Regions from separate parts of the Clostridioides sp. ES-S-0108-01 genome, predicted to be linked through region 2. Evidence: riboswitches for the same ligand, from Rfam matches in the RefSeq annotation. Region 2 holds a riboswitch; the other holds the start of a gene.

Region 1 (7,859 bases), on a different contig from region 2:
TAGAAATATAGGCGGTCCATACCAATAAGCCCATCTCCAGATGCATTTCCTGCAACTGCTTTTTTACATTCTTTTGCCATTTCTATAATTCCATCTAATCCATAATTTAAAGGATAAAAATAATTTATAACTTCTCTACCTTGAGGAAGTGTATACCCTGAATCAAACATACATATAAGCGTACTCATTAGATTTTCTTTTAAATCATAATCTGGCATCATTTTTTCATAGTGAAAACCTAAATCTTCAACAGACTTTCCAACCCATTCTTTTGCCATTTTTACAAGTACAGGTACTTCTTCTTTTCTCATTCCGAATTTACCAGCTATTGAAACGACATTTCCAAAGCTTTCAGTAACATTTCCTCCACCAGACCCAAACTTTGTAAGCTCATCTGCGGTATTACTGGCTAACTTCTTTGCTTCTTCTCTCATTTGTTCTCCTTGAGCAACAAAGAAACTTTCACTTACCCAAGGCATTGGAAAAGAGCCTCTATAATGACGAGTCTTTTGCATTACTATTTTCTCGCCAGGTATTATGTTTGGTGTCATATGTGAAAAAGCAGCTCTAAGAGCTTTAGCTCTTCTAACTACTGGTATATCACCATCCGATTTTCTATATTCTCTATTATACCAATATGGAAATTCCATATCAGCAGTAGACAATGTATTATAATATACATCTAATAAGTCTTCTGCTCTTTTACTTGCTTTTTTTTCATTAAATTCATTTAAATTTTCTTTATTCTGAAAATTCGACTTAATATTTTTTGCTTTCAAAATACTTCTTATTTTGTCTTCTTTACTTTGACTCATATCTTCCCCTCCTTATACTTTCTATAATTAGTATAAAACTTTTTAATAACGAAAAAAAAGGGTATATTACCCACTTTTTAAAATAATCTTTCTACAAAAAAATTAAACTTGAAGCAAATTCAAACCAAAGATAACCTTTATACCCTAAATATGTTGCAATTCATTAGAATATAAAGGTTATACGTAGTTTTACTCCAAGTTTAATAGATACTATGTTGATTCTTATTATATTTAATTTTACTTCTATTTACTTCTTTGAAACAATGACTTAACATACTTATAAATTTAGTTTATTCTACTGATTTATCTTTAAATTTGGAACTGCATTTAAACTCATATCATGTATTTTACCATTTATAAAATTATAATATCCTGCACATCCTATCATAGCAGCATTATCTGTACATAAAATTAGAGGAGGATATTTAACAATAATATCACTCTCTTTTGCAAGCTCTGTTATTTTATCCCTAAGCCCTGAATTAGAAGCAACCCCACCAGAAAGAGTTATGATATTATATCCTTTATCTTTTACTGCTTTTAGTGCCTTAGTAGATAAAACCTCTATCACAGCCTCTTGAAAAGATGCTGCTACATCTTCAACTACTATTTCTTCATTTTTCATTCTTTTTCCATTTAGGTAATTTAGCACAGAAGATTTTAATCCACTAAAACTAAAATCATAACTATCTTCTTCTAAATAGGCTCTTGGAAATTCTATAGCATGCTTATTTCCTTTTTTTGCTAGATTATCAATAATAGGACCTCCTGGATAACCTAAATTCATTGCTCTTGAAATCTTATCAAATGCTTCTCCAGATGCATCATCTCTTGTTTTTCCTAAAATTTCATACTTACCATAGTCTTTAACTTCAACCAAGTGAGTATGACCTCCAGATACTATTAATGTTATAAAAGGAGGTTTCAAATCCTTGTGTTCTATATAGTTTGCACTTAAATGACCTTCTATGTGATTTACTCCTACAAGTGGTATATTCAAAGTATATGCAAGTGCTTTAGCATAAGATAAGCCTACTAGTAAAGCTCCTACTAGTCCAGGACCATATGTAACTGCAATATGGTCTATATCATTAAATACTATACTTGCTTTATCTAAAGCTTCTTGAACAACTATATCAATATTTTCCACGTGTTTTCTTGAAGCTACCTCTGGAACTACACCACCAAATTTTTTATGTGTCTCTATTTGAGTAGAGATTATGTTTGAAAGTACTTCTCTACCATTTTTTAAAACTGATGCAGCTGTTTCATCGCAACTACTTTCTATAGCTAATGTTATTATATCACTCATAAACTCTACACCTCTTTTATTTGGTTCCACATTATAATTGCATCTTCTTTATTATCACTGTAGTATTCTTTTCTTATTCCATCCATTCTAAATCCATATTTTCTATATAAATTTTGTGCTATTTTATTTGATACTCTAACTTCTAATGTAATAGATGCAATATTATTATCTTTACATAAATCAACTATACTTTTTATCAACTTGTCCCCTATTTTTTTGCCTCTATAGTCACTATGGACAGCCACATTGTTTATATGCCCTTCATCAAGTATAAGCCAAATTCCCACATATCCAACAATTTTTCCATCTAACTTAGCTACTATATACCTTGCTACTTCATTAGACAACTCTTTTCTAAAAGACTCTTTCGACCAATAATCTTCAAAACAATTTTTTTCTACTTCAAAAACTTCATCTATATCTTTAACGGTCATTTCTTCTATTTTTATATCATCCACTATTAATTTTGTATTATCTTTCATTGTTTAACCTCTTCATTTTTTCATCATATTGTACTTCAGCTTGAGATTTTCTGATGTACATAGGATTTATTGTATAACAAGTATGTACATCTATATTTTTATTATATTTATTTAATGCCAAAGAACATAAGCTTCCTGCATTAGATACATTGTGAGATGGCGAAGATATTTTTATGTTTTTTATATTCTCTAGCCTATCTTTATATTTGTATACAGCTTCTCCAACTATTATAAATTCTTCATTACTTGATACAATTTCCTCTACTAAAGTATTAAACTCTACAACATCAACACCATCTAATTCTATAAGCTCTCCATTTTTAAACTTGTATTTAGCTGAATAAACTTGATTTTTCTGTGCATCTAATATACAACATATCTTTCTATCACAGAAATTCATGTTATTTGCTAGAGATTCTAAAGAATTCACTGCTATTATTGGTATATTATTTACATGAGCCATAGCTTTTACTGTGGCCATACCTATTCTAAGACCTGTAAACGAACCTGGACCTATACATACAGCTAACAAATCCATATCTTTTATACTTAAATCACTCATGCTCAACATATTTTCTATCATCGGCATAAGCTTTTGCGAATGAGTTTTTTTGTTGTTTACTGTAAATTCACATATTAAGCTATCATTTTCTACAACTGCTACACTTGCTGCCATAGAAGAAGTATCCATACCTAGTATTTTCATTATTTAGTCAACTCCTCAACTATCTCTTTATAAAACTCTCCTTTTGGAGTTAATATCATTTCTCTTCCTTCATCTTTGTATCTCAACTCTATATTTAAATATTCTTTTGGAAGTATATCTTCTATTAGATTAGCCCATTCTATTATACATATTCCTTTTGAGTTTACATATTCATCATATCCAATATCATACATCTCATCACTACTACCTATTCTATAAACATCAAAATGATACAAAGGTATTTTTCCTTCATATTCATTTATTATAGTAAATGTAGGACTTGTTATATAATCTTTTATCCCTAATGAATCTGCCAAACTTTGTGTCATTGTAGTTTTACCAGCTCCTAAATCTCCCACTAAACAGATAACGCTACCTTCTTTTAAAAGTTTACCTAATTTATATCCTATTTCTCTAGTTTTATTTTCATTTTCTAAATATATTTTTACCATCAATTCATCTCCATTTTGATATAATCGTCATGTGAATTTATATCACTGCTTAATTAATTATAGTATAAGGCTAGATGATTATAAAGTACTTCTATTTATCTTTTTTTATCTTTCACTATTGATAACTTATATCTACACCTTACATACAATCATCAATGGCAATTTTTACGTACTCTTTTGCTTTATAATTTTGCTTTAATGCTTCTTTGCATATTCTCTCAGATTGCTCTTTTACATACTTAAGGGACTTATAATTCTCTTTTACTGCCTCAATACACATTTTTTCCGTTTGATTTTTTATATACATAAGCATCTTCCCATTTTGTCTTACAATCTCTATACATATATCCTCCGTATAGTTATCTATGTAGAGTAACACGTCTTTAATATTATATCTTTTATTTAAATATCTTATAGCATTTATACATATTTCTTCTGTCTTATTATTAACAAATTGTATACTTCTACCATCTTGTTTAACAGCTTCTATACATATTTTGTCAGTTTGTTTATTTACATATTGTAATGCCATACCATTTTGCCTCACAGCTTCTATACACATTTTTTCTGTTTGATTTTGTACATATTTTAATGCTTTATAATTTTGCATAATAGCTTCTATACATAATTCTTCACTCTGTTCTCTAACATATGCAAGACACCTGCCATCTTTTTTAATTGCTTCTAAACATATACTTCTTGTTTGAACCTCCAAAGCCTTTAATACACTTACAACATCTATATTGGAAGAGTGTCTTATTGCTTTTACAATAAGTTCCTCTGTTTTATTTCGTACATACTTAAGTGCATTACAATCTTTTTTTATAGCTTCAAGGCATAGATATTCTGTTTGTTCTTTTACATATTCAAGTGCTCTATAGTTGTACTTTATTGCCTCTAGACATAATTCTTCGGTTTGACATTTTACATACTCTAGTGCCTTATAATTCTGCCTTATAGCTAAAATACACATACCATCAGTTTGATTTTCTATATTTTTTAATTCACGATAATCGTATTTTACCCTTTCCATATTTTCAATATATTCATTAGTGATATACTTTAAAGAATCTCCTAACTTTGTATCATAAATACCAATATGAATATTTTCCCAATTACTATTAAAATAATACCCTTTATCATCTAAAAATAGTTTTTTTATCTTTTTAGATAAGTTCATGAATATACACTCCTATCATTATTAAATTAGTTATTATTAAAAATTTGATTACTAATCTTTATATACATTTAATAATAACTTTACTTTTTGTTTATTATGAATTCGCTCTGTATATTGTAGATACCTTTTTCGTATTTTAATAGTTAATCGCTTTAATTCTTCCTTTATTTTAAAAATTAAATTTGTCTAAATATTTCTTATTTTATATACATTTTTTGATAAATTAATAAAGCCATAATATATTTAATATATCAATCACAGCATAGGACTGAAATTATAAATAAATTATGGCTATTCAATACATTTAATTTTAAAATCTTATATTTTCTTGTCTAATTATTTTTTTATTATATTACCCATTTTCTTATAAAGTGGTAATGTTGCTAAAGATATTATTACAGCTTTTAATACATTAAAGGGAGCTATAATCCAAATTACAAAAGTGAATAAATCATGAACTTGGGGATTTATAGCTGAACCTAGTCCTATTATAGCATTTAATCCCATAAATTGACCATAAAGTGGCATCATTACAAAATAGTTTACTAATGAACCAATTATAGTCATAACTATTGTACCTAACACAAAACCAATTAACACACCTTTTAAATCTTTACTTCTCTTATATGAATAACAAAGTATCATTACATAGGAACCACCAATTAATATATTTGCAAATTCTCCTATCCCTCCAGTTGTTGTTGCTGTTATTGCTTGTAACACATTTTTTACTACAACTATTCCAAATCCAACTAATGGTCCTAAGGACATTCCTCCAAATATTGCGGGAATATCTGATAGGTCAATTTTTAAGAAATCCGGAAATATACCTGGTATCGGTGCTTGAATAAACATTAATAAATAAGATATTGCAGATAAGATTGACATTACTACTAAAGTTCTTGTTGAAATCACATTATTTTTTTTTGCTGTGTTTTGCATAATTATTATCCTCCTAATCAATATATTTATATTTTTTAGGAAAAATAAAAAACTCGAAGACCCCATCTTCGAGTTTTTATGGATATAGTTTAAACAAACTAAAATAAACTTATTTATATTCCATAAATATCTTCTCCCATCCAGACTTTACTGTCGGCTTTGGAATCTCACCAAATCAACTACATAAGTAGTTCGCGGGCTATACCGCCGGTAGGGAATTTCACCCTGCCCCGAAGATCTTCTTTGATTTTTAATTTTCCTTACATCCTTATATTAGTTAATTTTTTAATAATTGTCAAGTTATTTTTTCTCATACACTACTTTACCATTTATTATAGTGTAAAGTACATTACTTTGAATTTCTAGTGGTGAATTATCCCAAATTACTATATCTGCATCTTTACCAACTTCTATAGAACCTACTCTATCTTCTATACCTAAAACCTTAGCTGGATTTATTGTAATTGATTCTATTGCTTTTTCTTCTTTCATACCATGTTTTACTGCTATACCTGCACATATAGGAAGATATTGAACTGGTATTACTGGGTGGTCTGTCATTATGCATACATCTAGACCTGCATTTGAAAGTATCCCCGCAGTATTAAATGTCAGATTTCTAAGTTCAAATTTAGACCTTTCTGATAAAGATGGACCTACTATCACAGGAAATCCTTCTTCCAACAATTCATCTACAATAAGATGACCTTCTGTACAATGATCTAATGTAAGTTTTAAATTAAATTCTTTTGCAATTCTCATTGCTGTAAAAATATCATCAGCTCTATGAGCGTGTGCCTTGAAAGGAATTTCTCTCCTCAGAACAGGTATTAAACTTTCCATTTTTATATCATATTCAGGTTTTTCACAGTCTTCGTCATCATGACTTTCATACATATCAATATCTTCTAGATATTCTTCTGCTTTTTTTATGTTTTCTCTAAGTAAGGCTGCTATAGCCATTCTAGTTTGAGGAGATTTATCATCCTGACCATAACAGCTCTTTGGATTTTCTCCAAAAGCTATTTTAGATGCAACTGGATTTTTTATTACCATTTTATCAATTCTTTTTCCATACGTTTTTATAGCTATACATTGCCCACCCATAACATTTGCACTTCCAGGAGTTGTACAGACAGAAGTTATGCCACCTTCAAAGGCTTCTTTAAATGTTCTATCCATTGGATTAATTCCATCTATAGGATTTAATTGTGGTGTTATTGGGTCAGTCTCTTCATTTCCATCGGCTCCCTCAAACCCTATACCATCTTCCCATAAACCTAAATGAGTATGAGCATCTATAAATCCAGGAAACACAAGTTTATTACTAGCATCTATTACCTCCACATCTAAAGGCGCTATCAAATCTTCTCCAATTTCTATTATTTTTCCTTCATCTATAATGATGTCTCCATGAATTATCCCATTTGTTATGGTGTTTATTTTACCATTTTTTATAAAAATCATTCATTTTCCTCCTGATTTTCAAGACTATTGTACTTCTTTTTAACATTATTTCTTACAACACACTTTTAAAATTTTTTAATATTTGTACCTTCTATGAATTTCATTTGCAGACATAGAGTTCAAGCATTATAATCATATATAAACTTATCTATTTTTTCATTGATAAGGCTACTCTTTTTTTGTTTAAGTCAATTCCAATCACTTTTACATCTACTATATCACCTACTGTAACAATACTCATAGGGTCTTTTACAAAACTATTACTCATTTCTGATTTATGAACTAATCCGTCATTTTTTATTCCAATATCTACAAATGCACCGAAATCTACAACATTTCTTATTGTACCTTTTAAAGTCATACCTTCCTGTATATCTTCAATTTTTAAGACATCAGTTCTCAGTATAGGTTTTATACCTTCTTCTCTTGGGTCTCTTCCTGGCTTCTTGATTTCAGCTATGATATCTTTTAATGTAACTTGCCCTACTTCCAGTTTTTCACTT
Region 2 (7,859 bases):
TTATAAAAATTTTCTAACCCTAATTCAAATGATATGCTATTCCCATCCTTTACATAATCATGCACATATCCAATAATGGTTGATAATGAAACTTCTATTTCTTGACTGATACTTCGTATATCTTTTCCTTGATTCAGTAAATCTAATGCTATTTCATTATTTTTTCTACTTTCTCCATCTAGTATCAACTTCCTTTTACTCTTTTTCTCCCAAATAACATTAATATCATTTTCTTTCACATATTCTTTGACTACATCCAAAATACTAGCTCCATACTTTTCAAATTTTACACCACCTATTCCAGAAATATCTTTTAATTGTTCTTCATTAAGTGGATATCTTCCACTTATTTCTTTTAAAGCCTTATTGGCTAAAACCATATATGGAGGCAATTTTTCCTTTGTTGCATACTCTTCTCTAATAACCAACAGTTTTTCATATAGAGCTTTATCTGTATTGACCTCAAGGAAGTCACTATTAACGCTCTTCAAATCGACATTTTTTTCATTCATTTTTTTATTTATATTATTTTTTTCGACATATTCTTTAATTACTGTTTCAAAATCTCTACCATATTTTTGATATTTAATTTCTCCTACTCCAGAAATATTTAACATTTCTTCTTTATTAACTGGATAACTAATAGACATAGCTCTAAGTGTACCATCTCCAAATACCATATATGGAGCTATCCTTTCTTCACTTGCAATTGAGTGTCTAAGTTCTCTTAAAGCACTATACAACTCATCTTCTATTTCTAATGATTTTGTCATCACAATCTCTTTAAATTCTACTTTCACTTGTCCTTTTAAAACTTTCATAGACATCTCATTCAATCTTATAGTTGGAAAACTCCCTCTATTTCCATTACCTAGAGTCTCAACTAAATCTAAAAAACCATGAGAAACCAATGTGTTTATAAAATTCTTTAAGTCTTCGCTTGAATAGTCTCTCATAATGTTATATGTAGATAAAGTATTTAATCCAAGCTGTAAAATCTTTTTATTCTTAGAACCTCTAAGTACATCTACAATAGTAGTGACACCATAACTTCTTTTCATTCTAGCTACACATGAAATGACTTTTTGAGCATCCACAGTTTTATCTACTATTTCACCCTCTACTAAACAATTACTACAATTATTACAATTGTCTATATAATTTTCTCCAAAGTAATTTAATATTGCCTTTCTATAGCATGAATTACTGTAAACTAAGTCAATCATATATTGAAGCTTCTTATGTTGAAATAATTTTCTTTCAGGATTTTCAACTCCAATATCAATTAAATATTTTTGTATATGTACATCTCCTGGAGAAAATAAAAGCACACACTCACTTTTTTCTCCGTCCCTACCAGCTCTACCTATTTCTTGGTAGTAATTTTCTATACTTTGAGGCATATTGTAGTGTATAACCCATCTTATATTAGGTTTATCAATACCCATTCCAAATGCATTTGTCGCTACCATTATATCCACATTATCATTTATAAAGTCTTCTTGATTTTTACTTCTTTCGTTTTTAGATAAACCTGCATGATATTTTGACACAGATATATTTCTCTTAGATAACGCATTATATATATTTTCAACTTCCTTCCTAGTTGCAACATATATAATTCCAGACTCATTTTTATGATTTTGAATATAATCTAAAATATACTTATTTTTACTGGATGATTTTACTATATTTATTGATAAGTTCTCTCTATCAAACCCAGTTATATAGTAGTCTGGATTTTCTAAACACAATAAATTTATTATATCAGTTCTTACTTCTTCTGATGCTGTTGCAGTAAATGCTGTAATTATAGGTCTTTTAGGCAAACTCTTTATAAAATCAGAAATTCTTCTATAACTCAACCTAAAATCATGTCCCCATTGAGATACACAATGCGCTTCATCTATTGCAATTTGACTTATGTTGTTATTATTTATTAGCTCAAGAAACTCCTGAACATCTAATCTCTCTGGAGCAATATAGAGTATTTTATAATTATTTTTTCTAATATTATTTAATATTTCATTAAATTCTCTACTACTTAATGAACTATTTATAAAGGCAGCACTAATCCCCATAGCTTTTAAAGCATCTACTTGGTCTTTCATAAGAGATATAAGTGGAGAAATTACTATTGTTATTCCATCTAAAATCAATGCTGGAAGCTGATAACAGATTGATTTTCCTCCTCCTGTTGGCATTATAGCTAAGACATCTTTTTTGTTTAGAATAGAGTTTATTATAGATTCTTGACCCTTTCTAAAACTTGTATATCCATAGTATTTTGATAGTATTTCTAAAAGTTTTTTATTCATATATTTCTCTCCTAATTTAAATTAATTAGACTTCTTTTCTGATTATGTTCAAATTTTTATTGTTATATTCACAATCGTGGTATTCCAAAGTTTATACACATTCTATATTATATATTAACATATATTTTCAAAAAAATAGTTTGCAAATTAAAATAATTTATGATACATTCTAAGTATAAATTTAATACTTAATCTTCGGGGTAGGGTGAAATTCCCAATCGGCGGTATAGCCCGCGAGCTAAGGTAAAACTTGGTTGATTTGGTTAAATTCCAAAGCCGACAGTAAAGTCTGGATGGAAGAAGATATTTAATGAGTGTTTTTGTAGAACAATTTTGTTGTACATTTATTGAACAGTTATTGTAGATTATTCTAAACCCTGAGGATTAACTCAGGGTTTTTTGTTTAAAAAATATCTATTTAAACAGGAGGTGTACATATTGTGAATTTTGCGAATCAAAAAGAAAAAGATATTTATTATATGAAAAAAGCCCTTGAATTAGCTAAAAATGGAGAAGGTTTTGTAAATCCAAATCCGTTAGTTGGATGTGTAATTGTTAAAGATAATTACATAATAGGCAAAGGATATCATGAGAAATTTGGCTCTAATCATGCTGAAGTAAATGCTATAAACAGTGCTAAACAAAGTCTAAAAGACTCTACTCTTTATGTAAACTTAGAACCATGTTCTCATTATGGAAAAACGCCTCCTTGTGTTGATAAAATTATCCAAAATAAGATTAAGAGAGTTGTCATATCTACATTAGACCCAAATCCACTTGTTTGTGGTAATGGAGTAAAAAAATTAAAAAATAACAACATCGATGTTACTGTGGGGATATTAGAAGAAGAATCAAGGGATTTAAACGAGGCATTTTTTTATTACATAAAAAACAAAAGACCTCTTTGTATTGTAAAATCAGCAGTAAGCCTAGATGGTAAAATTGCTACAAAGTCACTAGAATCAAAATGGATATCTAATGAATCATCAAGGTATCTAACTCATAAATACAGAAATAAGTACCAAAGTATAATGGTTGGCATAAACACAGTTTTAAATGATAATCCTTTACTGACTTGTAGGCTTAATCAAGAAAAAGTATCTCATCCTACAAGAATAGTAATAGATACACACCTAAAATTGCCAGTTAGTAGTAATTTGGTTAAGGATAAAACCAGTAAAACTATAGTTTTCACATGTTGCAAAGACAGTAAAAAATTATCTATGTTAAAAGAAAATAATGTTGAAACTATAATTTCTCCTTCAAAAAATAACTTAGTAGATTTAGAGTTTGTAATGTATAAATTGGGAGAACTAAACATTGATTCTGTTTTAGTTGAAGGTGGTGCTACTCTTAATGACAATCTCTTTAGAAACAAGTTAGTTGATAAAGTCAAATTATTTCTATCACCCAAGATTATAGGTGGTAAAGATGCACCTACATTCGTTTCTGGAGAAGGAATAAACCGCTTGTCAGATTCAACACAGTTAGTAATCAATAACGTAACCTTAATAGATGGAGATGTTTTGATAGAATCTGATGTTTTAAATTAAATTTTGTGAATACATGTACATAGGAGGTTAGAATGTTTACTGGCATAGTAGAAGAAGTTGGGATACTTAGAAAAATTACTGCTAATGGTAAGAGTGGAAAAGTAACCATACTATCAAACAAAATATTAGATGGCACAAATCTTGGAGATAGTATAGCTGTAAATGGAGTTTGTCTAACTGTTTCAAATCTTGGAAAAAATGAATTTACAGCTGATGTTATGATGGAGACAATTCGTTCCACAAATTTAGGTTCATTAAATGCAAATGACAAGGTAAATCTCGAAAGAGCTATGAGTCTTTCTTCAAGATTTGGTGGTCACATAGTAACAGGTCATGTTGATTGTAGAGGAACTATTTGCAAGTTTGAAAAAGACGAAAATGCAGTTTTAGTAAGTATACGACCTGATAAAAAACTTTTATCATCAATGATACTTAAAGGTTCTGTTGCTATTGATGGTGTAAGTTTAACCGTATCATATTTAGATGATGAAATATTTAAGGTTTCTATTATACCTCACACTAAATTTAACACTACTCTCTTGACAAAGAATGTTGGGGACTTTGTTAATTTAGAAAGTGATGTAATTGGAAAGTATGTTAATAATTTTATGGTCAACAGCTGTAAAGAATTAAATTCTAATACTAATAACTATAAATCAAATATAGATAAAGATTTTTTATTTAAAAATGGTTTTTAAAAATAATAAGGGAGTGAATTACATGTTTAATACTATTGAAGAAGCTATCGAGGATATAAAAAAAGGGAAAATGGTAATCGTGGTTGATGATGAAAGCAGAGAGAATGAAGGAGATTTATTGATGGCAGCTGAAATGGCTACTCCTGAATCAATAAATTTTATGGCTACATATGGTAGAGGTCTAATTTGTCTACCTGCTACTGAAAAGAAATTTAAAAGTTTGAATATACCTCTTATGGTTAGAGAAAATACAGATACATTTCAAACAGCATTCACTGTTACTATAGATGGTGCAGATACTCTAACTGGTATATCTGCATATGAAAGAGCTGAAACTGTAAAATTATTCTGTGATGATAATGCTACAAGTAAAGATTTCAAAACTCCTGGTCACATTTTTCCTTTAATTGCAAAAACTGGTGGAGTTCTTGTTAGAGATGGACATACAGAAGCTTCAGTAGACCTAGCTAGACTTGCAGGTTTTAAAGAGGTCGGTCTTATCTGTGAAATAATGAAAGATGATGGTACTATGGCAAGAGTTGATGATTTAATGATTTTCAAAGAAAAGCATAATTTAAAAATCATTACTATAAAAGACCTTATAGAGTATCGTAAAATAAATGAAACTACTATAGAAAAAGTATCTAGTGCTTTTCTTCCAACAAAATATGGAAATTTTGAAATCATAGGATATAGAGATATTTATTCAAATGAAGAACATATTGCCCTTACTTATGGAAATATAAATGAAGAAAATACTTTAGTTAGACTTCATTCTGAATGTTTAACAGGTGATGTGTTCCACTCTTTAAAATGTGATTGTGGATTGCAATTAGAATCTTCTATGAAGAAAATTGTAGAAAATGGAAATGGAGTTTTAATTTATATGAAACAAGAAGGTAGAGGTATTGGTCTTTTAAATAAAATTAAAGCCTATAAACTTCAAGAAGAAGGTTATGATACTGTTGAAGCAAATTTAATGCTTGGTTTTGAAGAAGATATGAGAGATTTCTATATGGCTGCTCAAATACTAAAAGATTTAAACATAAAAAGTATAAACCTTTTAAGTAATAACCCTGATAAGATAAATCAGCTGGAAAAATACGGAATAAAGATTGAAAATAGAGTCCCTATTAATGAAGAAATTAATGACTTCAATAAGCTATACCTAAAAACTAAGAAAGATAAAATGGGACATCTATTAGATATTATATAAATAAGTTTATGAAGATATTTTTCTACTGAATAATTTTTACAATTACTATTAAATAATATTATAAATATAAATCTATAACATAAAGAAAATTGGAGGAAATAAAAAATGATATATGAAGGAAAACTTATTGGAAAAGATTTAAAAATAGGTATAATAAACTCTCGTTTTAATGAATTTATAACATCAAAACTTTTATCAGGAGCTGAAGACTGCCTTTTAAGACATGATGTTTCTCCAGAAAATATAGAAGTAGTTTGGGTTCCTGGAGCTTTTGAAATTCCTCTTATTGCTCAAAAAATGGCTAAGAGTGGTAAGTATGATGCTATAATATGCTTAGGATGTGTTATAAGAGGAGCTACTTCTCATTACGATTATGTATGTAGTGAAGTCTCTAAGGGAATAGCAAAGGTCTCTTTAGACAATGAATTACCTGTTATATTTGGAATTGTAACTACAGAAAATATTGAACAAGCTATTGAAAGAGCAGGTACAAAAGCTGGAAATAAAGGTTATGATTGTGCTATGAATGCATTAGAAATGGCAAACCTATTTAAGTCTCTAGATTAAATAATATCATTAATAAATATTAAAAATTAGTGTAAAGGATACAAAATACTAAGTACCAAAGGGAGAAACTATCTTTCTTCTTTTTGGTACTTAGTATTTTTAATTTAATCATATATACGTTCTTATCAAACAAATTGCATGTCCTTCTAAAATCATACATTATCCATCAAATCTACTTTTAAAAGCTTAAAATAATTACAAATATAACCAATTGATAACATACTCAACTCCAATTATTTTTTATTTATTGCTGCTTTTTAATTAAAGCATCTTTTATTCTATTTAATGCACCAATTACCTTACTATCGTCTTTATAGCTTCCTAAAATTATTCTCAAATGCCCTTCTCCACCTGGACCATAATTAATTCCATCGTTAATACAAACTTTAGCCTCGTCAACTAAATACTTTTGTATTTCTGATGATGTTCCAAGTTTTGATACATTTATCCAACCTAAAAATCCTGACTCCGGCATCTGCATAGATACATTAGGTATCTCATTGATTATCTTATATGCTTCTTGTCTTCTTTTATCAAAAACTCTTTCAAAATCCCCCATAAAGCTTCTATCTTTAAATGCTTCAATCGTTGCCATTTGAGCCACTGTATTAGTAGCACCTAATACTGTTACTGCTGCTCCATAGTATTTGTCCATTAATTTATCGCTACATAACATATATGCAACTCTAAATCCACTTAATCCCATACCTTTTGATGTTGAAAATATTGTTACTGTTCTTTCAAACATACCTTCTAATGAAGCTGGTGTTATTAATTCATTTTCAAAAGTAAAATCTTCAAATGCTTGGTCACATACTAATATTAAATCATTGTCTATAATAAATTTAGCTAATTTTTCTAAAGATTCTTTATTAAATACTGTAGTTGTTGGATTATTAGGATGGGTAAGAACTACTAACTTCGTCTTATTAGTTAATCTCTTCTCAAATTCTGTTATATCTATTTGATATTCATCTGATTCCTTTAACTCTACAAATATAGGAACTCCTCCCATTAATTTAGTATTTTGTATATTATTTGGATAGCATGGTGTTGGTATAAGAACCTCATCCCCTTCATTTATAAACGGTAACATTGAATAATAAAGCCCTGAGTCTGACCCAGGAGTTATTAATATATTTCTTTTAAAATCAACATCTAAATTATTTACTTCTTTTAATTTTTTTGCTATCTCAATTTTTAATAAATCATTACCTATAGGCGCTGTATAATGAGTTGACATATTACTTGATATCGCTAATGTAGCTGCATCTAATATATGTTTAGGTATACAGTAATCTGGGAAAAATGGATCTGCCCATCCCATTAAACTTACACCCTGCTCACCTAATTTTTGATAAGAATCGCCTACATCAGCTTTCTCTACACTTGAAAATAACCCACCCTCTAATCCTTGGAATACTTTTTTCATATGATTATACATTTTTATTCTCCTTTTTATTAAAACAAAGGTGCAAAATAAAATATTACTTTGCACCTAAATTCA

Evidence for each region. A riboswitch is a leader RNA that binds a small molecule or an ion and turns the genes downstream of it on or off. The one in region 2 is predicted to bind FMN.
Region 1: linked by a shared signal. The riboswitch ahead of IR152_RS16580 (ECF transporter S component) and the one ahead of ribD (bifunctional diaminohydroxyphosphoribosylaminopyrimidine deaminase/5-amino-6-(5-phosphoribosylamino)uracil reductase RibD) in region 2 are both predicted to bind FMN.

The regions. Positions count from the first base shown of each region.
Region 1 covers NZ_JADGMN010000023.1:42,975-50,833, reverse strand. Annotated here, with positions in the region: gene hpdB (4-hydroxyphenylacetate decarboxylase large subunit) at 1-815, opposite strand, end outside; gene tsaD (tRNA (adenosine(37)-N6)-threonylcarbamoyltransferase complex transferase subunit TsaD) at 1,111-2,127, opposite strand; gene rimI (ribosomal protein S18-alanine N-acetyltransferase) at 2,133-2,609, opposite strand; gene tsaB (tRNA (adenosine(37)-N6)-threonylcarbamoyltransferase complex dimerization subunit type 1 TsaB) at 2,599-3,315, opposite strand; gene tsaE (tRNA (adenosine(37)-N6)-threonylcarbamoyltransferase complex ATPase subunit type 1 TsaE) at 3,315-3,767, opposite strand; gene IR152_RS16585 (DUF4116 domain-containing protein) at 3,907-4,947, opposite strand; gene IR152_RS16580 (ECF transporter S component) at 5,284-5,889, opposite strand; FMN riboswitch at 6,014-6,131, opposite strand; gene IR152_RS16575 (amidohydrolase) at 6,190-7,356, opposite strand; gene IR152_RS16570 (Tex family protein) at 7,505-7,859, opposite strand, start outside.
Region 2 covers NZ_JADGMN010000003.1:64,615-72,473, reverse strand. Annotated here, with positions in the region: gene recQ (DNA helicase RecQ) at 1-2,318, opposite strand, end outside; FMN riboswitch at 2,506-2,627, shown strand; gene ribD (bifunctional diaminohydroxyphosphoribosylaminopyrimidine deaminase/5-amino-6-(5-phosphoribosylamino)uracil reductase RibD) at 2,759-3,871, shown strand; gene IR152_RS04135 (riboflavin synthase) at 3,904-4,569, shown strand; gene IR152_RS04130 (bifunctional 3,4-dihydroxy-2-butanone-4-phosphate synthase/GTP cyclohydrolase II) at 4,592-5,785, shown strand; gene ribE (6,7-dimethyl-8-ribityllumazine synthase) at 5,891-6,352, shown strand; gene IR152_RS04120 (pyridoxal phosphate-dependent aminotransferase) at 6,597-7,796, opposite strand.